One region of the Monashia sp. HAY1-11D genome, then DNA from elsewhere that is predicted to be linked to it. Evidence: predicted binding sites of a transcription regulator. Region 1 holds the regulator's gene; each other region holds the start of a gene.
What was found. The regulator LexA, encoded in region 1, represses DNA repair genes until DNA is damaged. The targets are predictions, from matches to a motif close to TCGAACANNTGTTCGA.

Region 1 (9,292 bases):
CACCCGTCAGCAGCGAGGTGATCGCGCCGGCGAGGGCGCGGCCGCCCTCGGAGTCGTAGCCGTGGCCGGTGGCCATGAGCAGGGCGCCGAGGTTGGCATAGCCGATGCCGAGCTGGCGGTAGTCCCGCGTCGTGTCACCGATCGACTCGGTCGGGAAGTCGGCGAAGCAGATGGAGATGTCCATCGCCGTGATGACGAGCTCGACGACCTTCTGGAAGGTCACCGCGTCGAAGGTGTCGTCGTCGCGGAGGAACTTCAGCAGGTTGAGCGAGGCGAGGTTGCACGAGCTGTTGTCGAGCGACATGTACTCCGAGCACGGGTTGGACGCGGTGATGCGGCCGGTCTCGGGGTTGGTGTGCCAGGCGTTGATCGTGTCGTCGTACTGGATGCCCGGGTCGGCGCACTCCCACGCGGCCTGGGCGATCTTGCGGAACAGTCCGCGGGCGTCGATCTCCTCGATGACCTCACCCGACAGGCGTGAGCGCAGGCCGAACGGCGTGCCGTCCTCGACGGCCTTCATGAACTCGTCGTTGACCCGCACCGAGTTGTTCGCGTTCTGGTACTGGACCGAGACGATGTCCTTGCCGCCGAGATCCATGTCGAAACCGGCGTCGCGCAGGGCGCGGATCTTGTCCTCCTCGCGGGCCTTCGTCTCGACGAACTCCTCGATGTCGGGGTGGTCGACGTCGAGGACGACCATCTTGGCCGCGCGACGCGTCGCCCCGCCGGACTTGATGGTGCCCGCCGAGGCATCGGCACCACGCATGAACGACACCGGGCCCGATGCGGTGCCCCCCGAGGAGAGCAGCTCCTTGGAGGAGCGGATGCGGGAGAGGTTGAGGCCGGCGCCGGAGCCGCCCTGGAAGATCTTCCCCTCCTCCTTGTACCAGTTGAGGATCGAGTCCATCGAGTCGTCGACCGACAGGATGAAGCAGGCCGAGACCTGCTGGGGCGACTTGGTGCCGACGTTGAACCACACGGGCGAGTTGAACGAGAAGACCTGGTGCAGCAGCGCCCACGTCAGCTCGTGCTCGAACACCTCGGCGTCGGCGTCGGTGGCGAAGTAGCCGTGCTGCTTGCCCGCGGCGACGTACGTCAGGACGACGCGGTCGATGAGCTGCTTGAGCGACACCTCGCGGGCCGCGGTGCCGACCGCACCACGGAAGTACTTGGTCGTGACGATGGTGCTCGCGTTGATCGACCAGAAGTCGGGGAACTCGACCCCGCGCTGCTCGAAGATCGTCTCGCCCGTCTTCCAGTTCTGCTGGACGACGTCGCGCTTCTCCCACGTCACCTCGTCGTACGGGTGGACGCCTGGCGTGGTGTAGATGCGCTCGATCTTGACGCCCTTGGCGCCCGTCTTCGAGCGAGATGTGCGGTTACCGATCTCCGTCATGTCGTGCGGCCTCCCTGACCGTGTGCGGGCCCGCCCCGGGCCCGTGTGCTCGTCGTGTCGTTCGGTGCCAGTGTCTCGCCGGGGTCTGACAGTCCCCTTGGTGGTGTGGGCGATTCGTGTGGAGGGTGGTTACCGCTGCGCGCCGATCCCGGGGTGGGGCTGCGGGCCCGTCCCGAGCGCGTCACGTTCGGCTCGAAGCAGCGCGATGGCCCCTTCGAAGTCCTCGAGGCTCTCCCAGGCCTGGTACACGCTGGCGAACCTCAGGTAGGCGACCTCGTCGAGCTCTCGGAGCGGCTCGAGGACGGCCATGCCGACCTCGTGCGCCTCGATCTCGGCGTTTCCCTGCGAACGGATGGCTTCCTCGACCTTCTGGGCCAGCAGCGCGAGGTCGTCCTCGGTGACCGGTCGGCCCTGGCAGGCCTTCCGGACGCCGGAGAGGACCTTGGCCCTGCTGAACGGCTCGGTGACGCCGGACCGCTTGATGACGTTGAGGCTCGAGGTCTCGAGGGTCGTGAAGCGGCGGTTGCACTCGGGGCACTGGCGACGACGGCGGATGGCAGTGCCGTCGTCGGTGGTGCGGGAGTCGACGACCCGCGAGTCGGTGTGCCGGCAGAACGGACAATGCACGCGTGGTCACCTCCCTCGTCCGAGAAACCCAGTGGTGGGAACGCCCTCGGCCACCCCCTTATGCCGCCCTCGCTCGCTCGCAGGCAGGCTCCCGTCTTCGTGGACCGGGCGCCGCCTGGGGATGAGTCTGTGGACGGACTGGGGACGACCTGTCCATAACCCCCGCGTGGCTGGGGACTACATGTGGACGTCTTACATCCGTGTAACTACTAGATGTAGGGGTAACTCTAGGCACGTCGTGACCTGCGTCGCAAGCACATCGGAGAAACCGGACATGCCGGGTCGCTGACCTGCGGAAACGTCACACACGTCCCGATCGTCCCGGCGTGTCACACAACCGTGCACCCCTAGATCTAGGGGTGGTCCATGACGCCGACTCCCCTATCTACCGATGGGGAGACGAACGAGAGGCGGTGGAGGCATTGCCGGCACGGAGACGCAGCCGCGCTCGACCGGGGTCTGGCGCACGGTGAGGTCGCGCCGACCGACCGCGACCGCCACGAGGTTGTCGGCGCTGACGCTCCCGGCCCGCAGGTAGTCGGAGTGGCCGGTCGAGGTCCGTGCGGGCTCGTCGGCCCCCGCCCCGATGGCGCGCCAGGCGTTGCATGCCCTGGTCGGGTCCTTGAGCGACGTCGTCGACAGCGAGACGGCACCCCGGACGGTGTCCGGGCGCTGCCCGTGCAGCGGCCAGCCCGGCCGCGCGACGAGGTCATGAGCGGCGGACAGGACGTTGAACGACCCCGGCTTGAGGCCGGTCCGTTCGATGCGGTCGAAAGGGACGCCCGGCGACCCGAAGACGGCGACGTCATCCACCGAGCTCGTCAGCAGGAGGGCGTGACCGGCGAGCACCGAGCCGTACGAGTGCGCCCACACGGTCTGGTGCACGCGCCGGTCCCGTGCCGCCCCGACCCCGGTGACGAACGCCGCGAGCTCGTCCGCGTTGTCCCGGGCCAGCTTCGGGTTGAGCACGCTGCGATCGATGCTGGTCAGCACCTCGTCGGCCTGGGGAGCCTCGTACCCCATCCAGGTGACTATCGCGACGTCCGTACCATTCGCCTCGGTGAGGGCCTGACGGCGGAGCGGCGCGAAGAGGTCGTCATAGCGCTCGAGGTCGCCCCGGGCCGTCGTCCCCATGCCCCCGACGAAGGTGACGACGTGCTCCGCCCGGTCCACGTCGCCCTGCGCGAGGACCACCTTGACGTCGGCGCCGGTGGCATCGACGAGCACGAGCCGGCGAGCCACCCCGTCCCGACGCCCGATCACGGCGCGGATCGCCCGCAGGTCCTCGACACGGTCGCGAGTCCGGGCCACGGCGCCCGCCGTCCGCCGGCTCCGCGGGTCGCGGCGGGCAGCCTCGTAGGCGCTCGACGCCGCTCGTTCTGCCTCCGCGAGGAGGACGAGGTTCGCCTCGTGCCGCGCTACGGCCGGGATGCCGTCACGCGCACCGACCCACTGCGGGTGCTCGTGGACGACGGCGTTGCGCTCCGCCTCGGTGAGGCAGCGCCACCAGGCGGCGGACGCGTAGGCGCCGGACGCGTCGTGGACGACGACCGGAGGCACCGGCACGGGCGGGGTGCTCCTCGCGGCTAGAAGATCCATCGCGGACCGACCACCGCGCGCGCCGGAGAGGAGGTCCGCCGCGAGGCCGGCATCGACGTCTGTCGCGATGCGCACGGCCTGACGGAGGTAGGTGTGGACCTCCTCGCGCAGCAGCTCGTCGCGTCGAGCGCGGTGGGCCTCGAGGACCGGGTCGAGACCGGTCGCGCGCACGGGCAGGAACAGCGTGCCGTCGTGTCCGAGCCAGGCGCGGTCGGAGGCCGCGCGCTCGTCGGCCCGGGCGAGCAGGTCCTGGGCGGCCTGGAGGCGGGTGGCGCCGTCCTGCAAGGCGGTGGACGACGCCGCCAGGCACGCCGCGAGGCGGGCGAGGCCGGCGACGAGGGTCACCTGCCGTTCGGCGGCCGCGCTCGACGCCGGTCCCGACCACGTCGAGCCCCGGCGATGCAGCAGGTCCGCGACGACGGCCTGGACCTCGAGGCGGCTCTGCGTGAGACGGCGGGCGGCGAGCTCGAGGGCACCGGGACGAGCCGTCCGCACGCGAGCGACGTCGAACGTCGTCACGGCGCACCGTCACCGGACGGGTTCGTGAACGCCCGGGCGGCGGCATGCTCGACCGCGGAGTAGAGCCTCGAGGCCTCCTGGAGGGCCGACCCGAGGCCGAGCAGCTCCACACGGGCCTCACGAAGACGTTCTCGCCAGGCGAGCGAGATCCGGGAGACGGATGCGGCGAGCATGCCGCCGGCGAGCGCCACCCCGACCGGCTCGACCGCGAGGTCCGGCCTCACCACGGTCAGGCGCGCGAGCGCCCAGTCTGCCGTCGCGGCGGCGTCGTCGACCGTGCCCGTGTCCACCTCGTACCGCATGCGCGCTCCCCTTCCCGAGATCCCCACGGTAGGAAGGACATCGCTCGCGGGCAGAGGTGCATCCACAGGCCCGGGGACCGGCGCCCAGCGTCCATGCCTCATCCACAGGGCGGCCGAAGCCGGACACAGCAGGACGCCGCACCCGAAGGGGTGCGGCGTCCGGGCCACCAGACGGGGTCGAAGCGCCTGGAGGGCCAGCCGCTGAAGGTGGAGCCAACGCGGCGGTCGGGGGACGTGCCGGGAGGCGGCACGAACGGCGACGTCAGGGAGCCGGGATGACGAGCCGCTGGCCCGTGTGGATCATCGACGTCGAGAGGGAGTTGGCCAGCTGCAGCTCGACGACCCCCTCGCGCACCGGAAGGCCCGGGAGCTCACGAGCCGCGATGCCCGACAGGGTCTGACCTGACTCGACCGTGATCGTGCGCGGTGCACCCGTGGCCGAGGCGAGCTGACCGGCGAGGCCGATCCCGAGGGCGAGGACCACGGCGCCGACGAAGAGCGTCACGACGAGGCGGCCGAACCGCGTCAGGCGCATCCGCGGGCGGGCGGCACGGGCGGCCCGCACGGCGGCGCGTCCGGTGGGAACGAGGACGAGCTGCGGCCGCGAGACGAAGTCGGACTCCCCGACCTCCGTCTCCCGCTGCCGGCGAACGGCTTCGATGGCGACCACGCTCATGCTGACCTCCCCTTGCTGCTGACTTGCGAACATGTGTTCGATAGAACGCCTGTACGAGTTGTAGCACGTCTGGTCGATGAAGTCGAGACATGCTTCGAACAGGTGTTTGGCAACTGTGTTCGAACCCCGTACGCTTTCCTCACACCACCAACCACACCAGTCACCACTGACACTGGCCTCGCGAGCGCCGGGACCGGGGTGCCTGGGGCCGCCGACGAAGGGGACACCATGGGCGTGACCGAGCTTCCCGACCGCGACAAGGGCGATGGGCTGACGATGCGCCAGCGGCGCGTGCTCGAGGTGATCCGCAACTCCGTCGACCGACGCGGCTACCCGCCGAGCATGCGCGAGATCGGTGAGGCCGTCGGGCTCGCCAGCCCGTCGAGCGTCAGCCACCAGCTCGCCGCCCTCGAGCGCAAGGGCTACCTGCGTCGGGACCCCAACCGTCCGCGCGCCCTCGAGGTCGTCTCCCCCGACGCCGGAGACGCGACGGGGCGCCGCGGGCGCGCCGAAGCGTCCGACCAGCACGACGTCGAGACCGACTCCGGTGACACGCGCCCCGAGGCGTCGTACGTCCCCGTCCTCGGCAAGATCGCCGCCGGGGTGCCCATCACCGCCGAGGAGGTCGTCGAGGACGTCTTCCCGCTGCCCCGCCAGGTCGTCGGCGAGGGGCAGCTCTTCCTGCTCAAGGTCCAGGGCGACTCGATGGTCGACGCCGCGATCTGCGATGGCGACTGGGTGGTCGTGCGCCAGCAGCCGACTGCCGAGAACGGCGACATCGTCGCGGCGATGCTCGACAACGAGGCCACGGTGAAGACCTTCAAGCGCAAGGACGGTCACGTGTGGTTGCTGCCTCACAACGAGGCCTACGACCCGATCGACGGCGACGATGCGACGATCCTCGGAAAGGTGACCGCAGTCCTGCGTCGCGTCTGAGCAGCCCCCACCGCGGCCACATCACGGGCGCGTCGCGGATCCTCCGCGGCGCGCCGTGAGGTATCCGCACCCTGGACTCGCCACTCTGGGAGCACAGTGCCTGAGGAGGACGCCATGCCCGACCGGCCCGACCGCGACGTCGTCTTCACGTATCGCTATCTGCGGGGCGGCATGGTGGCGCTGCTGCTCATGCTGCTGCTGTCCGTCGTGCTCCAGTGGTGGTGGGGCACGAACCGGTCGTGCTGGCTGGGCTCGATCAGCGCCTACTACTTCACCCCTGCGCGCACGGTCTTCGTCGGCAGCCTCTGCGCGCTTGGCGCCGCCCTCGTCGTCTACAAGGGCCACTCGTCGGAGGAGGACGTGCTCCTCAACTTCTCCGGCTTCATGGCGTTCGTGGTCGCGATGGTGCCCACCGTCCCGGACGATCGCTGCAGCGTTGCAGGCGCGCCGAACCCGTTCGCCCTGCCCACGACGGCCATCTCCGACGCGGTCGACAACAGCGTGTGGTCCCTGGTCGCCGTGGGTCTCCTCGCCCTCGTCGTGACGGCATGGCTGCGACGCGCCGAGCTCAGGGACCCCGCACGCCGACCACCGGTGCGCACCCTGCTCGTCACCGCGGCGTGCAGTGCCGTGGTCGTGTTCGAGCTCGTGCTCTTCCTCGCGCTGCCCGACCGTTTCGTGGCCCTGAGCCACGGCATCGCCGCATCGACGATGGTGGCCGGCGTCATCGCCGTCATGGTCCTCAGCGCCTTCCGGGTCGAGGACCGACACACCTCGACCCAAGAAGCGGCGGGGTACAAGAGGTGGTACCTCGTCATCGCCGGGACCCTGGCTGCGCTGCTGGCCCTCACGGTGCTCGCACACCTGACGCTGCACGGCTTCGACCACGTGATCCTGATCTGCGAGGTCATCATCATCGTGCTGTTCTGCGCCTACTGGATCCTCCAGACCAAGGAGCTGTGGAACCTGCGCGACAGCACGGACCTCGAGGCTCGTAGGGCCGCCGCCATCGCCGAGTGACGGCCCGGTGGTTCGCCACAGCGGGTCGTCGGACGATCAGTTGCGGACGAGGACGCTCCGCGCCTCCTTGACGGTGATCGGGGTTCCCGGCTGCGGCACGGTCACCGTGTCGGGGATCGAGATCCACGCGCCGCCGTTGATGCGGAAGTCCGCGCCGAACGTCACGTCGACCCGCGACGTGTACGTGCCCGGTCTGCGGTAGGTGTGAACGATGTCGCCGTCGGGGTAGACGCCACCGGGCGAGGTGGTCGGGCCCTCGCTCGTGCCGTCCCCGAATCGGTACACGTAGCTGACGAGCTTGGGACGGATCTCGACGCGGTACCCGAACATCGTGGCCGGGTCGACGAGGTCGATCTCGCCCGGCTCAAACCCCCTGCTGGCCCAGTCGACCTTGTAGAAGGTCTTGAGGTTGACGAGCGTCGTGTTCCCCCTCGGCTGCGTGGAGATATCTGCTTGCGACCAAGCTGTATGGTGGAAAGCATTTACGATCATTGTGACTGTCGGATATGGCCGAATGCCCGGAATCATTTCTGGAAGGCACGTAGAACCCACCAGAAACCAGCCGCCGGGCTCGGGTGCACCAGAGGACCCTCCCGGCGCCCCAGAGGGATCTGGGCGCCCATTTTGGTCGACCCATATGCGCAGGACGTCCACCAATGGACCTCTGCCTTCCTCAGCTGAGTTCTTGGCGCAGGCAGCGATGGCGAATACCTGACACTCAACACTCGAGTCGCGACCACCGACGTCGCAGTAAGAGGGCCGGAGCCGGTACTTCCAGTGCGGGTGGTTGGCGTTCACGGCTGCTTCGTACTCTGCGGCCAATTGCGACGCCACCCGTCGATCTATGTTGACCGTCGTTCCGGCTTGGCCGGTATCTCCATTCACACCAGCGAGTGCCACGGTGGCAAGCGAGACTCCGCACGCGAACGTCAAAGCGACGAGGGCGCACAGTCGCGGAAACATGCGGGTCATGACGCAATCAACTTGACTTCTGACACGCGCCAGCCAGACGTACCCCATGCGAGATAGAACATCCAGTGGCTAGGCTCACGAGGGTCAGTCAGAACAAGTTTGCCAGCCCTATCTACAACATTGCTCCGCTCCTGAAAGCCCTTGAACTCAACGCGTCTCAAATCGCCGGCGGCTGAAAGGGCCGTGACCGAGGTGATGGAGACGGGATCACGGTCATACCTTTGAGTCTTCGCTTTTAGCTGCGTTGCCGTTTCAACATAGGCGCGGCAGGCCTTCGAAGAGTGCATGTCACAAAGGGGAACGAGAAGCTCGGGGGAAGGGTAGGTCCACGCACGATTCAAGGTCTTGATTACGTGGGCAACAAAAGCTTCGGCGCCGGCCTTGTCCTTGGTCTTGGCCGCGTCGGGGAGCCCGGCCGGGAAGGTGGGGCCTGCACTGGTCGCGGCGGTCGTGGGCGCCGCTGAGGTCGTGCTCGTCGTGCTCGCCGTGGTCGACGACACCGTCGTGCTCGTCTGCACCGGGGCCGGGTCGCCCCCGCCGCAGGCCGCCAGCGTCGTCGCCGCCAGCGCCAGACCAACGGCGGCGCACATCATCCTCTGTCTCAGCACGAGTCTCGGTCCCCTGTTCGGCGAATCTGTGGCCCTGCCCACCGGGCGCAAACGGGCGAAAACGTCATCGAACGCTCCCACAGATCGTGCCGCAACCGCATCCCGAGCGCCCGCCGTCGTCCACAGGCCCGTCGTCGGCACCGCGTCGGCGTCGGCGTACGAGCCGGAGCGTCGCGTCAGTGACCGAGCGCGGCGCGCAGGCGCGGCAGCGCTTCGCCGAGCGGGGCATGCAGGCGGATCGTGGCCTCGGCGTCCCCCCGCGTCGCAGAGCGGGTCACGATGGCCACCGGCACACCGGCCTGGTGCGCCCGCCGCACGAACCGGTACCCGCTCATCACGGCCAGCGATGACCCGAGGACCAGCACGGCACCCGCCGACTCCACGAGTCCGAAACACTTCTCCACCAAGGACTTCGGCACCGACTCGCCGAAGAACACGACGTCCGGCTTGACCGTGTCGTGGCCACAGACCAGGCACCGCGGCGCGTGGAACGACGCGACGAGCTCGTCGGCGAGCACGATGTCGCCGTCCGGCCGCACCTGCTCACCCCACTGCGACCCGACCGCGGCGGCGGCCGCGGCGAACCGGTCCATGAAGCCGGGGTTGCCCTCGGTCATCCGCTCGTGCAGTCCGATCC
Region 2 (9,292 bases), 2.8 Mb from region 1:
ACCTGCGCCTGCCCGACGACCTGATGAGCGGCCTCACGGCCATCACGGTGTCCACGCAGGTGTGGATCGACCCGGCACAGGCCACGCCGTACTTCGTCTGGGGCCTCGGCAACACCGCGAGCGGGGCCGGCAACGGTTACCTCTTCACGACCGGCAACGCCTACCGCACCTCGATCGCGAGCGGCAACTGGTCCACCGAGCAGACCGTCACGGCCGGCCGCAACGTCGACCGCGGCCAGTGGCGCACCCTGACCTACACGCTCGACGCCGGCACCGCCGTGCTGTACGAGGACGGCGTCGAGGTCGGGCGCCGGACCGGAGTCACCCTGACACCCGGATCGATCGGCGGCGGGACGACCACGGCCAACTACCTCGGCCGCTCGGTCTACACCGCGGACAGGTACCTCAAGGGCAAGGTGCGCGACTTCCGCGTCTACGACCGGGCCCTCACCGGCGACGAGGCGCGGCAGCTCGGCGCGCTGACCGCCTCGCTGCGGGTCGCCTCCGACGCCGCGGCTCTCGACCTCGGTGACACCTCGGCCGTCACCGACGACCTTCCGTTGTCGACGAAGGGTGCCGGCGGCTCGACCGTCGCCTGGGCCTCGAGCGACCCGGACGTCGTGGCCCCCGACGGAACGGTGACACGTCCGGCCCCCGGCGCCGGGAACGCGACCGTCACGCTGACGGCCACCGTCTCGTACGCCGCGTCCTCGGCGACGAAGACGTTCACCGTCACGGTGCTGCAGGACATCACGGCGGAGCAGAAGGTCGCGAACGCCCTTGCGGCCGTGTCGATCCCGGATGCCACTGCCGTCCGCGGCAACGTCACGCTCCCGACGGCCGGAGCGCGCGGCGTCACCCTGTCGTGGACGACGAAGGACCCCGAGGTCGTCACGGCGACCGGTGAGGTGACGCGGCCGCCCTACGGCAGCAAGGCGGCCGCCGGTCGCCTCGTGGTCCGCGCCACGCTCGGCTCCGTGTCCGACACCCGCAACCTCACCCTGACCGTCCTGCCGCTGCCGAAGAAGGAGGCCCTCGAGGGCTACGCCTTCGCGTACTTCACCGGCGAGGGCACGGCCGACGGTGAGCAGATCTACATGGCGGCGAGCCGGGGCAACGACCCGCTCCACTGGGACGAGCTCAACGGTGGGCGGCCCGTGCTCACCTCGACCGAGGGCGAGGAGGGGGTCCGTGACCCCTTCGTCATCCGCAGCCCCGAGGGCGACCGCTTCTTCCTCATCGCGACCGACCTCAAGGTCTACGGCAACGGTGACTGGGACCGCAGCCAGCGCACCGGCAGCCGCTACATCGAGGTGTGGGAGTCGACCGACCTCGTCAACTGGGGGCAGCAGCGTCACGTCCTCGTCTCGCCGAAGGAGGCCGGCAACACGTGGGCGCCCGAGGCGTACTACGACGACACCATCGGCGCCTACGTCGTCTTCTGGGCCTCCAAGCTCTACGCCGCGGACGACCCGCAGCACACCGGCAGCACGTACAACACGATGCAGTACGCGACGACCCGCGACTTCCGCACCTTCAGCGAGCCCAAGGTCTGGGTCGACCCCGGGTACTCGGTCATCGACTCCACGGTCATCAAGAACGGCGACACGTACTACCGGTTCACCAAGGACGAGCGGAACAACACCTCGTCGACGCCGTGCAGCAAGTTCATCCTCGAGCAGAGGTCGACGTCCTTGCGCTCGACCGACTGGGGCTTCGTCAAGGACTGCATCGGCAAGGCGACCGCGACGAGCCCGGGCATCAACCAGGGCGAGGGGCCGACGGTGTTCAAGTCGAACACCGAGGACAAGTGGTACGTCTTCATCGACGAGTTCGGCGGGCGCGGCTACGTCCCGTTCGAGACCACGGACCTGGATGCCGGCACCTTCACGATGTCGCAGGACTACCAGCTCCCGGGTCGGCCCCGACACGGCACCGTGCTGCCCGTGACGAAGGCCGAGCTCGAGCGGCTGCGGACCGGGCCGTCGCCCGCGCCGACGACGAGGAAGGGCGTCATCGCCGACTACCGCTTCGCCACGACGGCCGGGGGCACGGCGGCCAGCGTCCCCGACGCGTCCGGCAACCAGCGCCCGGCGACGCTCAAGGGCGATGCGACGCGCACGACCGACGCGCTCCAGCTCGGCGGCACCGACGGCTACGTCGACCTGCCCGACAACCTCCTCGCGGGGCTCGACGCCGTCACGGTGTCGACCCAGGTGTGGGTCGACCCCAGCCAGCCGACGCCGTACTTCCTCTGGGGCCTCGGCAACACGCTGAACGGGTCCGGCACCGGGTACCTCTTCGCCACAGGTGACGCCTACCGCACCGCCATCGCTCCGGGGAACTGGTCGACGGAGCAGAACACGACGTCCGGACGCGACCTGCCGCGCGGCTCGTGGCACACCCTGACCTACACGCTCGCCGGCGGCACCGCGGAGCTCTACCTCGACGGGGCACAGGTCGCCCGCACCACGAACGTCACGGTGACGCCGGGGCAGCTCGGGGACGGCGTGACGACCGCCGGCTACGTGGGCCGCTCCCTGTACTCGGGCGACCGCTACCTCAAGGGCCGGGTCCGGTCGTTCACCCTGTGGAACCGCGGCCTCTCGGCCGAGGAGGTGCTCGGGCTGCCGGGCAACGAGACCGAGATCGGGTCGGTGACGCTCGACGCGCTCAGGGTGCCGGCCATCATCGACTCCACCGCGGGCACCGTCACGCTGCCGGTGAAGCCGGGCACCGACGTCCGCCACCTCGCGCCGACGTTCGGCGTGCCCGTGGAGGCGCGGGTGACGCCCGGCAACGGCTCCACCCAGGACTTCTCGACGCCCGTGACCTACACGGTGACCGGGGCCGACGGGACGACGCGGGCGTGGAAGGTCAGCGCGGTGGTCATGAACAGCCCGGTCCTGCCCGGCTACAACGCCGACCCGAACATCGTCCGGTTCGGGGACACGTACTGGATCTACGCGACGACGGACGGCTTCGAGGGCTGGTCGAGCACGACGTTCACGACGTGGTCGAGCACCGACCTCGTCCACTGGACCGCGCACCCGGTCATCCTCGACCTCGGGCCGGACGTCTCGTGGGCCGACGGCCGGGCCTGGGCACCGGCGGCGCTCGAGAAGGACGGCCGGTACTACCTGTACTTCTGTGCGGACGCGAAGATCGGTGTGGCCGTTGCGGACTCGCCCGCCGGGCCCTTCCGGGACGCCATCGGCAAGCCGCTCGTCGCGTCGAACCCGAACGGCGGCCAAGCCATCGACCCGGCGGTCTTCACCGACGACGACGGCCAGAGCTACCTCTACTGGGGCAACGGCAACGCGTACGTCGTGCCCCTGAACGCCGACCTGACCTCGTACGACCCGGCCAGGGTGGTCCGGCTCACCGGGCTCACCGACTTCCGCGAGGGCCTGTTCATGCACAAGCGCAACGGCACGTACTACCTGTCGTGGTCGATCGACGACACGCGCAGCGAGAACTACCGGGTCGGCTACGCGACGATGACGAGCCCCATCGGGGCGGGCCTGGTCAACCGCGGGGTCATCCTGTCGAAAGACCCGTCGCTCGGCATCCTCGGCACCGGCCACCACTCGGTGGTCCAGGTGCCCGGCACCGACGACTGGTACATCGCCTACCACCGGTTCGCGATCCCCGGCGGCGACGGCATGCACCGCGAGGTGACCATCGACCGGCTCCGCTACAACCCGGACGGCACGATCGCCCCCGTCGTGCCGACCCTCGGGAGCGTCCCACCGCTGCGCTGACGGTGGTGACGTGACCCCACCGGTCGGCCCGCCTCCCCTCCAGCGGGCCGACCGAGTGGCCGATGACAGGCGTGTTGGCCGGCGGCGTGTCCCGGAACGACGCGTCGATCGAGTCGACCAACCACGGGTGAGCAATCCTGGGCGACGGTGACGTGCCCTCGCCGTGACCTGACGACGGCCTGCCCTGATGCGCGTCGAGATGCCCTACTCGCTGCCTAACCAGTGCGCGATCCTGCGCTTTGCGGCCGCCTAATGGACGGCCCGGGTGGGCCCGAGCCCGCCGGGCCCGATCGCGCGCACCCGTCGGCCCGAGGGCTTGCTGCGGGCAACGGTGCGGGTCGAGACGTCGCGGTTCGCCGGGAAGAGGTCGAGGCCGGATAGAGCTCAGTACCGGGACGGGTCGTCCCGCGCTGGTCCAGGTCGACCGCGTGGCCGAGCTCGCACGTGTCTGACGCAATGGGTGCACGGACCAGCAAGAGACGATACCCGAGGTCGGCTCGGCGGCACATAGGTGTCGCGAAATCCGCTGGGGCTCAGAAGAATTGGTTGTGGATAAGGGTTCCCATCCCATTCGAACACCTGTACGATAATGGCATGTCGCAGGCGGTGATCGAGCAGGACTGGGACCTCGTCGCGTCCCTGGCCGCCGACCTGCACGACGCCCACGCCCGCCTCGTCGAGGCCGTCGCCGCCGCGCTGGTCGAGGGGTCCTGGCAGGCGGCCGGGATCCGCTCTCCGGAGCACTGGCTCGTCGTGCGGGCCGGGCTCTCGCGCGGGCAGGCCGCCGCGGTCGTGCTGCTGGCCCGGCGGGCGGCCGAGCTGCCGGCCACCACCGCCTTGCTGCGCGAGGGCCGGATCAGCCTGGACCAGGCCGCGGTGGTGGCCCGGCACACCCCGGCCGCCTTCGACGAGACGGTCGCCGAGTTCGCCCGGCACGCGACGGTCCCGCAGCTGCAACGCACCGTCACCCGCTACGACTTCACCCTCGAACCTCGCCTCCTCGACGACGACGGCAACCTCCTGCCCGCCGAACGACCCACCGGTCCCGACGCCGGCGCCGAGCACGAGGCCGGGCCCGCGCGGCCGCAGCTCGTCGCCCCGGCGTCGTTGAGCATGGGAACCGGCCCCGACGGCCGGTTCCGGCTGCGGTACGAGGCGCCCGCCGAGGTCGGCGCGCTCGTGCGGGCCGCGCTCGCCGAGGCCAGGGACCACCTCTTCCGCGCCACCGGGCAGGACCCGGACCGGCACGAGGTCATCGAGGAGGTCATCGAGGGCGACCCGGCCGCCCATCCCGGCCCGCACCGGGTCACCTGGGCCGACGCGCTCGTCCTGCTCGCGACCCGCTCCCTCGAGTCCGGAACCGCCCCCACGCGCGCCCGACGCGCCCGCTACCGGGTCCAGGTCCACCTGGACACCGACGGCGGCTGGCTCACCGGCACCCCGCGCCTGCCCCGCCACATCGCCGACGGGCTCACGTGCGACGGCACCCTGACCCCGGTCTGGCAGACCGAGGGGCGCCCGGTCAACGTCGGCCGCAGCCAGCGGGTCGTGCCGCACCGGACCCGGGTCCTCGTGCTGGACCGCGACCGCGGCTGCCGCTTCCCCGGTTGCCGGGCCAGCACCGACATCCACCTCGAGGTCCACCACCTCACCCACTGGCGCGACGGTGGGCCCACCGACCTGGCCAACCTGCTGTGCCTGTGCACCTTCCACCACGACGGCCACCACCGCGGCGAGTACACCATCACCGGCGACCCCACCAAGGCGGACGGGCTCGACTTCGCCAGCCGGTACGGGCTGGCGATCGGGCCGCCGGCCCGGCCACCCCGAGCCGACCGACGACCCGCCACGCACCACAGGCCAACCGAACCCGCCGGGCCAGCCGAATCGGCCAAGGCATGGCGCCCGGGCCCACCACCGCACCCACGCCCACGCCCACAGCCGCGCCTCGGGCGCACCTACCCTGCCCCGACCGGCGGCACCCTGCACCTGCACCTCGTCGACTTCACCCCCACCCGCGCCGCCCCGGCACCGGGCTGACCCGACGAGACGGGTGCCAGGGCGAACTCGGCTCGCCGACGTACGCGCCGACGTGCGCCGAGGTCGGGTCAGGGGGTCGTCGGGGTCGGAGTCGGAGGAGGCGGCGGCGGGAGGACGTAGGTCGTCGACAGGGCGCCGTTGACGAGGGCGAGGAAGGTGCCCGTCTCCTGCCGGATGACGGCGTAGCGCGCCGCTGCCTGCGGTGACCCCGCCTCGGCCTCACGCGTGGCGGCGTCGGCGAAGAGCCGGAGCGAGGACAGCCGCGCGTAGTACGTCGGGGCGTCGAGGCCCGGTGGTGGAGCGCCCGCGGCGAGCACGGCGAAGTGGTGGGTCAGCGCGTCGAGGCGTACGGCGGCCTCGCTGCCGGCCAAGGGCATCCGGTCGAGCAGGCGGATGTCGCCGAGCAGCGCGGAGTACCCGGCCAGAGCCGTCGCCCGGTTGAACACCGTCGTGCGCGTCAGGGCAGGTCGCGGGAGCATCGTCACGGTCACGGTCGGGGTGGCTCGCACGGTGACCGTCGAGGTCACCGGCACCGTGGTGGTCCGCGTGACGGCCTGCGTCTGCGTCACGGTCACGCTCACGGTGGCGGTGCCGCCGGCTCCCTGCGGCGCGGCCTGGCTCAGCTCGACGGAGGGCTTGCCGGCGGTGCACCCGGTCAGCGACCCGGTCAACCCCGCTGCGAGTGCGGCTCCGAGCAGGCCGACGCGTGCGGCACGGACGTGGTGCACGGTCGCCTCCTCGGTCGTCGGCTCGGGCGGTCGGTGCCCGGTCCGACGATTGTCGTCACGGCGTCGCTCGTTCGGGCCGGAACGCGCGAAACGGGTTCGACCTCGCGCAGGCACGCGGCACCGGGTGCCGGCCGGTCAGAGCAACGAGCTGGGGTCGTCGGGGATGTCGGCGGCGTAGTCCTGGAGCAGCTGGAGCGGCACGATCTCGAGCGCCTTCTCGTGGGTCGCAGCGAGGAACACCGGCGCGGCCACACCGTCCTGCTGGGCCTGCAGCCACCGCGCGGCGACGACGCACCACCGGTCCCCGGGCGTCAGGCCCGGGAAGCGCCACTCGGGCCGTGGCGTCACGAGGTCGTTGCCGACGGAGCGCTGGTGGTCGAGGAACTCGCGGGTGGCGACGACGCAGATGGTGTGGCTGCCGCGGTCCTCGGGTCCGGTCGTGCACCAGCCGTCGCGGTAGAAGCCGGTCAGGGGGTCGGTGCCGCACGGTTCGAGGTCGCCGCCGAGCACGTTGCGCTCCCGCCGATCCGCCATGGCCTCAAGGTAGCGCGCCGTCCGGAACGGCGACGTCATCGGCGACCCGGGGCCGCCGCGTGGCTAGGCTGGGCCCATGCCGGCGATGCGCGACTGGGACGCCTACGAGCAGGACTACGTCGACGCGTGCCGTTCCCGCGTCGAGACGCAGGTGGCGATGTTCCGCGAGGTCGCCCAGGCGTCCCGCGACCACGGCGACGCCGACGTCGTGCTCCTCGAGGGCGCCCTGGAGTCGCTCGAGTCCGAGTACTTCAACAACATGGTCATCGTCCTCGAGCGCTACTTCGACCACCGGCTCCGGGCGCTCGAGGGCAGGGACGGCGGGGCGGTCCAGGAAGTGCGGGCCATCGTCCGCTCCCTGCTCGAGAACGGCGGCACGCTGGACGCGGAGGCCCGGCTCGCCTCCGATCCGGCCGGCTCGGTCCTCGGGCTCGCGCCGGGTGACCCCATCCGGCTGACGCTCGGGCAGTACGTGCGCCTCTCCGACGCGTTCTTCCGCGAGATCGAGAGCCGCTTCCCGCCGGGCGGGCAGGGCTGACGCGTCGTGCCCGGTCCACCGCTGCCCGACGAGGTCACCGCGTTCCTCGCCCGACCCAACCACGCCACCATGAGCACGGTGCGCCGTGACGGCCAGCCCGTGTCGGTCCCGACCTGGTACCTCTTCGAGGACGGTCAGGTCCTCGTCAACCTCGACGCGGGACGCACCCGGCTCGCTCACCTGCGCCGTGAGCCGCGGGTCGCCCTGAGCGCCATGGACCCCGACGACTGGATCACGCACGTCAGCGTCCAGGGCCACGTCGTCGAGCTCGTCGACGACGTCGACCTGCGCGACATCGACCGCATCGCGCGGCACTACACCGGGTCGCCGTACCGGGTGCGCGACCGAGCCCGGGTCACGGCCCGCATCGAGGTCGACCGCTGGCATGCGTGGGGCCGGCTCCGGGACGCCAGGTGAGGGAACGCGTCCGACGCGACCCCCTCGGGATCCCCCACCTGTGGGCCGACGACGTCATGGAGCTGGCTCGGGTACAGGGCCAGGTCACCGCCCTCGACCGTGCCTGGCAGGTGGAGCACCACCGGTGGCGCATGGAGGGACGTACCGCCGAGTACCTGGGCGCGGCAGGCGTGGACTGGGACCGGTTCGCACGACAGGTGCGGCTCGAGTGGACGGTCCGCCGCTGCTTCGAGAAGCTCGACGCCGAGACCCAGGAGTGGCTCTCGGCCTACGTCGACGGTGTGAACTCCACTCTCGCAGAAGGCCTTTCCGACTCCACCGAGATCCGGGCCCTCGGCCTCGAGGCCTACGCGGCCGCGCCCCGACCGTGGCAGCCGTGGACGCCCCTCGGCATCTTCTGGGGCATCCACCTGCTCTTCGGCACGTTCCCGTCGAAGCTGTTCAACGCCCACGTCGCCGAGCGGCTCGGCCCGCACGTCGTGCCGCTGCTGCGTACCGAGGGTTCCGACCGCTCGGGCAGCAACGCCTGGGTCGTCGCCGGGCACCGCACGGCCAGCGGGAAGCCGCTCGTCGCGGGTGACCCGCACCGGACCATCGAGCTGCCGGGGTGCTACCAGCAGGTCGGGCTCGCCTGCCCCGAGCTCGACGTCGTCGGCTTCACGTTCCCCGGCGTGCCCGGGGTCCAGCACTTCGCGCACACGGGCACGGTGGCGTGGGGCATCACCAACGCCATGGCCGACTACCAGGACCTCAGCACCGAGTCGCTGCGGGTCATCGGGCGTGACGCCGCCGGCGGACCCGTCGTCGAGGCACGCGGTGTCGAGGGCTGGGAGCCGGCCGAGGCGTCGACCGAGATCGTCCGCGTGCGGGGTGGCGACGACGTCGCCGTGCCCGTCGTCGTGACCCGACGCGGGCCGGTCGTCACCGGCGTGGAGGCGGCCCTCGAGGCGGCCCTCGAGGGCGGATCCGAGGCGAGGTCCGGCGAGCCACGGCGTCCGGCCACCACCCCGCCGGTGTACAGCCTGCGCACCCCGACGGGCGTCGAGCAGGACCTCGGCTTCTCGGCGCTGCTGCCCCTCCTGCGCGCCCGCACCGTCGAGGACGTCGAGGCGGCCCTCGCCCACTGGGTCGAGCCGGTCAACAGCGGCCTCGTCGCCGACGCGTCGGGACGCGTCCGCCACGTCGTCGCCGGACGGGTGCCCGACCGCGACCCCGCGGCCCTCGAGCTACCGCTGCCGGCGTGGGACCCGAGGCACGCGTGGCACGGCTAC
Region 3 (9,292 bases), 640 kb from region 1:
AGCGCGATGTGCCGTGGCAGGCCGTCGAGCCGCTCGACGATGTCGAACATCAGCTGCAGGCGCGGCACGTCGAGACCCGACGCGCGCAGCTCGGGCAGCTCGGCGAGGGCGTGGCGCACGTTGCGGGCGGCGATGTGCGGGAAGGCCTTGGCCATGGCGTCGATCTCGGGCGGCGGCAGGCCGAGCGCCGCACCTGCGTCGCGGATCGCGTGGCGCACCCGGTAGGTGTCCATCATCGAGACGCACGTGACGCGGTCGCCCCCGAAGTGGTCGAGGATCCGCTCGTAGATCTCGGTGCGGCGGGCCGACTCGACGTCGATGTCGATGTCGGGCAGCTCGGCGCGCAGCGGTGAGCAGAACCGCTCCATGAGCAGGCCGTGGCGCATCGGGTCGACGCCGGAGATGCCGAGCAGGTAGTTGACGAGCGACCCGGCGCCCGAGCCGCGGGCCGCGACGCGCACGCCCATCTCGCGGACGAGGTCGCACACCTGGGCGACGGTGAGGAAGTACGTCGCGTAGCCGAGGGTCTCGATGACGCCGAGCTCGTCCTCGAGACGGTCGCCGACGGCGGCGAGCCCGGACCCGGACCGGTCGGGGTAGCGGGTCGCGATCGACTCGCGGCAGCGTCGGGCGAGCACGTGCTGCGGGTCGGTGCCCGCGCTGATGCCGAGGACGTCGGGCTCGGGCAGGTGCACCGAGCCGATGCCGAGGTCTGCACGCGGGTCCTGGACGCACTCGGTGGCGAGGGCGGTCGTGCGCGCGACGAGCTCGTGGGCCTGCTCGCGGGCGAGCGCCCCGCCGCCGACGAGCCCCGGGCCCGACACCTGGACGACGTCGCGGGCGAGGGCGTGCATGACCGGCGTCGGCGCGAGGTGGCCGGCGGTCGTGACGCGGTCCAGGTGGCGCGCGTCGAGCGCGACGAGGCGCCGGGCCGCGTCGAGGACGTCGACGACGGCGGCGTCCTGCGGGTCGGCGTGGCGCACCGCCGCGGTGATGACGCTCGGCACGCCGACCTCGCGGGCGAGGGAGAGCATCCGGCCGGCCTGGCCGAGGCTGGCCGGCAGGTGCTCGGGACCGCCGTGGCACACGACCTCCACGACGAGGCCACCGGGCGGCAGCAGCGCGACCCATCGCTCGAGGGCCGCCCGTGCATCGCCGTGTCGCCGGGCGAGGACCGCGCGGCCGACGTCGGAGTCGGGGCCGAGGAGGACGACGAGCGGTGCGGGTCCGGCGTCCGCCCGCCTTGACGGGTCGACACCGGAGGTGACGGGCAGGGTCCCGGGGCCGGGGGTCCCACCCTCCCCCGACGGGAGCGGGCCGCCGGGGCGCGCGTGCTCCGCGAGGAGCTCGGGCGTCGTGACCGGGGTGCCCCGCTCGCCCCGCAGGTGGGTCGCCGTGACGAGCCGGCACAGGGCGGCCCACCCGAGGCCGGGCGGCAGCCCCGCGGCCCGGCCACGGGCGAGGACGGTGACGCGCGGCAGGCGCGGGTCGACGAGAGCACCCCCGCGAACCGGCGTGCGGCTGTGCTCGGACCGACGCGGGCGACCGGTCGGGCCGGTGCGCGGCGGCTCGAGGGCGAGGTCGACACCGAGGACGGGGGCGACGTCGTGCTCCATGCAGGCGCGGACGAACTTGACCGCGCCGTAGAGCCCGTCGCGGTCGGTGAGGGCGAGCGCCGGCTGGCCCCAGGCGGCGGCCCGCTCGACGAGCTGGCGGGGTGTCGCGGTGCCGTAGCGCATCGAGTAGCCGCTCGCGACGTGCAGGTGCACGAAGCTGTCGCCGACGCGGCCGGCTCCCGCCCCGGACCTCGGGCCGACCCCCCGGGGCGTCGTGCTGGTGGTCGTGCTGGTGGTCGTGCTCGTCATGCCCCGCTCGCACGGCTCCTCGGCCCGGACGAGACCGGGGTGATGGTCCGCGGCAGCGGGACGGCGATCGGCACGCCGAGCAGGTCCTGGACGATCTCGAGGAACATCTCGGCCTGCCGGAGCAGGTCGTCGGCCTCGCGCGGCGCGATGTGGCCCCCGCGGTCGACGACGGACCGGCGTGCGGAGCACGCGGCGAAGAACGCGGCCCACTCCCCCAGCTCGGGGGCGACGAGGGGCAGCACCTGCCAGACGCTGCGGGGTCGGGACCGCGGCGTCGGCGCCGTCCGGGCCGCGACCAGCGCGGCGGCGGCGCGCAGGGCCCCGAGGTGGGCGTCGCGGTAGCGCTCGGTGGCCTCGCTCACGCGGCAGGCCGACTCGAGGCTGCCCCTCGAGCGGTCGAGCAGGGTGAGCACGGCGACGGAGATGGGCGGGCGGTGCAACGGTGCGGTGGCCACGGGTCGGCTCCTCTCGACAGGCGCGGGTACAGGCGCGGGTACAGGCGCGGGTACAAGCGCGGGGACGGTGGCTGGTGGGGCGGGCATCAGTCGGCGACCCGGACGAGCGACCAGCGGTCACCGCGGGGGGACGCGTCGTGGGCGAGGTCGTAGACCCCGGGCGTGAACGACCACCCGGGGCTCGCCTCGACCCGCCAGACGTGCTGCTCGCTCGCGGCGGCGAGGAGCGTCTCGCCGGGGCGCACCTGCGCCTCCTCGGCGTCGAGGGCGTCGTGCCACCACGCCCGCCGCTCCCGCCACTGCGCGAGGACCTCCCGCACGACGTAGAGGCGGCCCTTCCAGATGAAGGCCTCGGGCCGCTCCCGGGCGGCGCCGTCGACCGGAGCCTCACCCGGACCTGCATCCGGGCCTGCACCTGCACCTGCACCGGCCCGGGAGGCACCCGTCACCTGGGATCCGTCCTGCTCGAACCGGACCCTGACCTGCACTGCATCACTGAACCTGCGCACCACGACACGTCTCCCTCGGACACGTCGAGGCGGGAGGTCACGACCCTGGCTGCCCGCGCCCCACACGGACGGCCGACACCCCAACCGACGACTGGACTGAACGATGAACACTCGAACACCTGTTCGAACTCGACCAGCGTAACCCCTGCCGCCGACACCGTGTCAAGGCGATCCGACGGCCGGCGGCGCAGGCCGTGTTTGCTCACGTTCGGGGCGGTTTGCGTGGACCTGAGTACCGGTGCTCAAGTCCACGTGGACGTGCTCGACCAGAGTGGGTCACCACGGGTCCGGCCCGTGGCCGGAAGGGCGCAGGGGTCCCGTCCGTCCAGGGCCCGGGCCCGTCTCTCGTGCGCGCCCACCCGGCAGGGCAGCGCCCCACCCGGCAGGGCAGCGCCCCGACCGGCCGTCCTCGCAGCCCTTGCGCGCACCTCGGGATTACGGGACGGTCGGCAGCGTTGGACCGAGGCTCGGCCGTCCGGCCGCGCCTGGACCCCGCCGCCCCCGCAGGCCGGCTTGGACGAAGGAGTGACGTGGGAGCCGAGCTCATCCCCCTGGCCTTCACCACCGGGTGGGGCAGCGGCATCAACGCGTACGCGGTCGTGCTCGTCCTCGGCCTCGCCGACCGCCTCTTCAACCTCGGACAGGTCCCCGACGCGCTCGCCCGCACCGACGTCCTCGTCGGTGCGGCGGTCCTCTTCCTCCTCGAGCTCGTCGCCGACAAGATCCCCTACGTCGACTCGGTCTGGGACTCGGTCCACACCGTCGTGCGGCCCGCCGTCGGGGCCACGATCGGCTACCTCATCGGCCACGAGACCGCGAGCCTCGATGCCGCCGTCGGTGCTGCCACCGGTGGCGTCACGGCCCTGGTCTCACACGGCGTCAAGGCCGGACTGCGGGGCATCGTCAACACCTCGCCCGAGCCCGCCAGCACCATCGTCGTCAGCACGGGCGAGGACGTCACCGTCACCGGCGTCATGGCCCTGGCGATCGCCCACCCCTGGGCGGCTGCGACAACCGCGCTGCTGCTCCTCGCGGCCGGGGGGCTGCTCGTGTGGACGCTCGCCGGGCGCCTGCGCCGGCTCAAGCGGCGCTACGACGCATGGGGCGAGCGGGTCGGCATCGCCGTCCCGACCGCGGCGCCGCCGACGGCTCCGCCGGGCCGCCGGCCGGGCCGCGCCCGCCCGACGCGTCCGCCGGCCCCGGACGAGGCCTCCGAGGACCCGCCGGCCTGACCCGGCGACGCTCGAGGCCGTCGACCGACGCCGCTGCCGACCCTCAGAGCCGGCCGAAGACCTCGAGCGTCGCCGACGAGCGGTTCATCGTGATGAAGTGGATGCCCGGCGCACCCTCGTCGAGGAGGCGCCGCGCGGACTCGGTGGCGATGGCCAGGCCCTCGGCCCGCACGCCCTCCGCGTCGTCCCCGAGCCGGTCGAGGCGGTCGGTGACGGCAGCCGGCATCGGCTGGCCGGCCAGCTGGGCCATGCGCACGACCTGGCGCGCGTTCGTGATCGGCATGATCGCCGGCACGACGGGAAGCTGCGACCCGCGCCGGGCCAGCTCGTCGCGCAGCCGCAGGTAGTTGTCGACGTCGAAGACCATCTGGGTGATGGCGAACTGCGCCCCGGCGCGCTCCTTGCGGATCAGCGTCTCGGCGTCCTCGGCGGGGTCGCGCGACTCGGGGTGACGGTCGGGGAACGCCGCGACCCCGACCGTGAAGTCGCCGAGCCCGCGGACCAGCGCGACGAGCTCGTCGGCGTGGTCGAGCCCCTCCGGGTGGGCGACCCACGGCTGCCCGAGGCCCCCCTGCGGGTCACCGCGCAGGGCCAGGATGTTGCGCACCCCCGCCGAGGCGTACGCCCCGACGATGCCGCGCAGCTCGGACACCGAGTGCCCGACGCAGGTCAGGTGCGCCATCGGCGTCAGCGTCGTCTCCTCGAGGATCCGCTGGGTCAGGCGCACCGTGCGGTCCCGGGTGCTGCCCCCCGCGCCGTAGGTGATCGACACGAAGCTCGGCGAGATCTTCTCGAGGTGCCGGACCGCCTGCCACAGCTGCACCTCGGCCGCGTCGTCCTTCGGGGGGAAGAACTCGAAGCTGAAGGTGGGGGTGTCGGCCTCGATGAGCGCCGGGATGGACCGGGTGAACCGCTCCGCCCGAGCCATCGAGGATGCGGTGCCGTGCGCCATGCCGCTCACCCTAGGCGGCCCCCGTCCGGGGTGTGTGGGCTGTTCACGGGGCGGTCGGACGCCCGCGTAGGCTGACCACGATTCCCGACTCGATGGAGGAGCCCGTGCAGACCCCCACCGACCTCGACGTGCTGCGCCGTCGGGTGCAGCACGCGATCGACGGCCAGGTCGCGGGGGCGACGCAGGCGCTCGCCGCCATCGGTGAGGAGACCGCGCCCCTCGTGTCCGCCGTCTCGGGCCTGCTGTCCGGGGGGAAGGGCCTGCGCGCCGGCTTCCTCTACTGGGGCTACCGCGCGGCCGGGGGCGCCGACTCCGACGCACTCGTGCGGCTCGCGGCGAGCATGGAGTTCTTCCAGGCCGCTGCGCTGCTGCACGACGACGTCATGGACCGCAGCGACACCCGCCGCGGCAAGCCCTCGGCCCACCGGGCGGTCGCCTCGCTCCACACCGACCACGGCTGGTCCGGCGACTCCGACCGTTTCGGGGAGGGCGCGGCGATCCTCGCCGGCGACCTGTGCCTCACGTGGTGCGACGAGCTCTACTCGTCGTGCGGCCTGCCGGCCACCGATCTGGCCCGGGGCCGGGGCCTGTTCGACCTCATGCGGACCCAGCTCATGGGTGGGCAGTTCCTCGACCTGCTCGAGTCGGCCCGCGGCTGGGACGGTCTCGACCTCGAGGCGCGGGTCGCCTCGGCCCGCAAGGTGATCCGCTTCAAGAGCGCCAAGTACACGATCGAGCACCCGCTGCTCATCGGCGCCCTCGTCGGCGGAGCACCCGAGGACGCCCTCGAGCCGCTGTCCGACTACGGCCTGGCGCTCGGCGAGGCGTTCCAGCTCCGTGACGACCTCCTCGGCGTCTTCGGCGACCCCGAGGCCACCGGCAAGCCGGCCGGCGACGACCTGCGCGAGGGCAAGCGGACCGTCCTGCTCGCGCACGCCCTCGATGCGGCGTCGGAGCCGGACCGCCGTCTCGTGGAGGGGCTGCTCGGCCGCGACGACCTCGACCTCGCCGGCGTCGAGTCGATCCGCGAGGTGCTCGTCCGCACCGGAGCCGTCGAGCGCGTCGAGGCGCTCATCGGCGAGCTCGCCGAGGCGTCGGGCACGGCCGTGGCGCGGGCCCGGGACACCGGGGTCCTCGCCGACGAGGCCCTCGGCGTCCTCGAGGGCCTCGTCGCGGTCTCGACGGCCCGCCACTCCTGACCGCCACTCCTGACCGCCGCGCCTGACCGACACGTCAGAAGGCGAGCTCCTGGGCGCGCCGGCGGATCTCGGTCTTGTGACCGGCGCGCAGGGCGTCGATCGGGGCCCCCTCGACGGGCAGCGTCGGGTCCGGGGTGAAGAGCCAGGTGATGATCTCGTCGTCGTGCATGCCGCCGTCGGCCAGCACCGTGAAGGTGCCGCGCAGCTCGGGCCGCGGGCCCTCGTCGTCGAGGAACTTCGCCGGCACGGACTGGACGTGGCGCTCCCCGACGCGCGCGGCGAGGAGCTCGCGGTCGGCGATGAGGCGACGCACGCGCGCCAGCGGCACCCCGAGCCGTTCGGCGACGTCGGGCACCGTCAGCCACTCCCCGACGAGGCGCTCGAGGTCGTGCGACGGACCCGTCTCAGGAACGGCGTCGGAAACGGCGTCGGAAACGAGGTCCGAGCCGGCGTCGGGGCCGGGGTGGGAGCGTGCTGCGGAGTCGGTGTTCGGGCTCTGGCTCACGTCGTCAGAGTCTGCCACCCGAGCCGGGCAGTGCGACACACGGACCGAAGCCGAATTACATCGCTGTATTTTTACTTTAGCGCTCAATCATGCGATATCGTCACACACGCCCCATCCCTCACAGGAGTCCCGGGACCGCACGACAGCGAACCCGCCTCGAGCAGCTCACCGCACCACCAGCCCCTTCCCAGAGCCCCTCCACACCTCATTTCCTGCAACCGGGCCCCAGGAAAGGACCCCACATGCCCTTCGCCGACGTCGCCGCGCTGGCGCAGCCGCCCCACGCCGTCGTCGTGCCCGTGCACGCGACGCCGTGGAAGACGATCACCGTCCGGCCCGGCGACACGTTGTGGCATCTCGCCATCGCCCACCGCACCACGGTGCGCGCGCTCGTGGACAAGAACCGGCTCGCCGCCGGCGGGAGCCTGATCCTGCCGGGCCAGAGGCTGCTCGTCCCCGGCTCGCCCGCGACGGCCACGACGCCGCGGTCCGCGGCGACACCGACGAAGCCGGCCAGGGGTGCCGTCACGTCGTCCGGCTCGTCCGCCCCGGTCTCCGTGCCCGCGGGCAGCATCGTCCACGTCGTCGTCCGTGGTGACACGATGTCGGGCATCGCCGCCAGGTACAAGGTGTCCCTGACCAAGCTGCTCGCCGCCAACAAGCTCAAGAACGCCGGCCTCATCTACATCGGTCAGCGCATCGTCGTGCCTGGTGTGGCCAGCGCACCGGCGCCCGCGAGCCCGGCACCGAGCCCGACGCCGCCGAGCGGCTACTCGACGCCGACGAAGACCCAGCTGGCCGTCGCGGCCAGCAAGGCCAAGCTCGCCGCCCGAGACGTCCCGAGCCGCACCGAGACGGCCGACATCATCCGGGCGACGGCGACCCGCAACGGCGTCGACCCCAAGCTCGCGCTCGCGATCGCGTGGATCGAGTCGGGGTGGAACCAGCGGGCGGTGTCCTTCAGCGACGCCGTCGGGGTCATGCAGCTGATGCCGATCGCCGAGACGTGGTCCTCCCAGCTGGCCGGGCGCTCTCTCGACCGCTACGACACGCGGGACAACGTCACCGGTGGAGTCCTCATCATCCGCGCGCTGCTCGCCTCGGCCGACTCGCGGGAGCAGGCGGTCGCCGGGTACTACCAGGGCCTCTACTCGGTCCGCACCAAGGGCCTCTACGAGGACACGAAGAAGTACGTCGCCAACGTCCTTGCGGTCTACGACCGCATGTGACGCTCCCAACCCCCCGGGAGCCCAGGAGACCGCGGCCCCGCACACCCTCCCCCGGGTGCGCGGGGCCGCGGCTCGCCTGCACGGGATGCGCAGGGTCAGCCCGTAAACTCCTGCCCGTGACGTCCAGCGTGGCGGACGCCCTCGTCGGTCGGGTGATCGACGGCCGGTACCGCATCCTGTCCCACCTCGCAGACGGAGGCATGGCCTCGGTCTACGTGGCGCTCGACGCACGCCTCGACCGTGAGGTCGCGCTCAAGATCATGCGTCCTGGCCTGGCCGTCGACGACGTCTTCGTCGAGCGCTTCCGCAGCGAGGCCCGCTCCGCGGCGCGCCTGAGCCACCCCAACGTCGTCGCCGTCTTCGACCAGGGCGAGGACGACGGCGACGTCTTCCTCGCGATGGAGCTCGTCGAGGGCAAGACCCTGCGCGAGGTCATCCACGAAGAGGCGCCGCTCACCGCCCGCGAGGCCCTCGCCATCCTCGAGCCGATCCTCCTCGCGCTGCGCGCTGCGCACGCGGCGGGCATGATCCACCGCGACGTCAAGCCCGAGAACGTCATCGTGCGCCACGACGGCGAGGTCAAGGTCGCCGACTTCGGGCTGGCGCGCGCCATCACGAACCAGACCGCCACGAGCCAGACCGGCGTGCTCCTCGGCACGGTGTCGTACCTGTCCCCCGAGCAGGTCGAGCGGGGCCAGGCCGACGCCCGTAGCGACGTCTACGCTGCGGGCCTGCTGCTCTTCGAGATGCTGACCGGGCGCAAGGCGGTCACCGGTGACACCCCGATCCAGATCGCCTACCAGCACGTGCACGGGTCCATCCCGGCGCCGTCGACGCTCGTGCCGGAGGTCCCGCGGTCGCTGGACGAGCTCGTCGCTCGCTCCACCGCGCTCGACCCGGACCACCGCTTCGACTCGGCCGCCGAGCTCGTCGCGGCGCTGCGCCACGTGCGCCGTGTGCTGTCACCGACCGACCTCGACCGGCGCGGCACCGCGCCCCGGACCGATACCGCCGTCCGTGCGCCGGCCGCGGCCGACACCTCGGCGCGGACCGCCTCCCCCGGTGACACGGGCCAGCTCACCGGTCTGCACACCACCCCGGTCCTCGAGCGCACCACGGCGATGCCGCTCACGGCAATACCGGTGCAGCGCCGGCGCCGCCGACGGTGGCCGGCCTGGCTCGCCGCGGTGCTCCTCGTGCTCGGCGGTGGGGCTGCGGGCTGGTGGTTCACCGCGGGCCCGGGCGGCACGACGGTCGTGCCCGGGCTCGTCGGCCAGTCGGTGGCGCAGGCGCGCTCGAGCCTGCAGGCCGCGTCCCTGTCGATGGACGAGCACGACGAGTTCTCC

Region 2: the regulator LexA is predicted to act here: its motif matches at 4,336-4,351, upstream of AC1VM9_RS06975 (HNH endonuclease signature motif containing protein).
Region 3: the regulator LexA is predicted to act here: its motif matches at 2,941-2,956, upstream of AC1VM9_RS16890 (DUF6504 family protein).

Annotation. Positions count from the first base shown of each region.
Region 1 is NZ_CP200320.1:4,275,855-4,285,146, forward strand. It holds gene AC1VM9_RS19715 (vitamin B12-dependent ribonucleotide reductase) at 1-1,396, opposite strand, end outside; gene nrdR (transcriptional regulator NrdR) at 1,526-2,023, opposite strand; gene AC1VM9_RS19725 (alpha/beta hydrolase) at 2,405-4,141, opposite strand; gene AC1VM9_RS19730 (hypothetical protein) at 4,138-4,443, opposite strand; gene AC1VM9_RS19735 (LysM peptidoglycan-binding domain-containing protein) at 4,706-5,119, opposite strand; gene lexA (transcriptional repressor LexA) at 5,348-6,055, shown strand; gene AC1VM9_RS19745 (hypothetical protein) at 6,170-7,075, shown strand; gene AC1VM9_RS19750 (PKD domain-containing protein) at 7,112-7,567, opposite strand; gene AC1VM9_RS19755 (hypothetical protein) at 8,044-8,637, opposite strand; gene AC1VM9_RS19760 (Sir2 family NAD-dependent protein deacetylase) at 8,832-9,292, opposite strand, start outside.
Region 2 is NZ_CP200320.1:1,505,468-1,514,759, reverse strand. It holds gene AC1VM9_RS06980 (family 43 glycosylhydrolase) at 1-3,764, shown strand, start outside; gene AC1VM9_RS06975 (HNH endonuclease signature motif containing protein) at 4,359-5,804, shown strand; gene AC1VM9_RS06970 (hypothetical protein) at 5,873-6,532, opposite strand; gene AC1VM9_RS06965 (DUF2237 family protein) at 6,668-7,066, opposite strand; gene AC1VM9_RS06960 (hypothetical protein) at 7,143-7,604, shown strand; gene AC1VM9_RS06955 (TIGR03618 family F420-dependent PPOX class oxidoreductase) at 7,611-8,021, shown strand; gene AC1VM9_RS06950 (penicillin acylase family protein) at 8,018-9,292, shown strand, end outside.
Region 3 is NZ_CP200320.1:3,640,692-3,649,983, reverse strand. It holds gene AC1VM9_RS16900 (DNA polymerase III subunit alpha) at 1-1,739, opposite strand, end outside; gene AC1VM9_RS16895 (SAV_6107 family HEPN domain-containing protein) at 1,862-2,320, opposite strand; gene AC1VM9_RS16890 (DUF6504 family protein) at 2,407-2,832, opposite strand; gene AC1VM9_RS16885 (DUF4126 domain-containing protein) at 3,360-4,061, shown strand; gene metF (methylenetetrahydrofolate reductase [NAD(P)H]) at 4,105-5,013, opposite strand; gene AC1VM9_RS16875 (polyprenyl synthetase family protein) at 5,106-6,212, shown strand; gene AC1VM9_RS16870 (Rv2175c family DNA-binding protein) at 6,247-6,573, opposite strand; gene AC1VM9_RS16865 (lytic transglycosylase) at 6,960-7,946, shown strand; gene pknB (Stk1 family PASTA domain-containing Ser/Thr kinase) at 8,063-9,292, shown strand, end outside.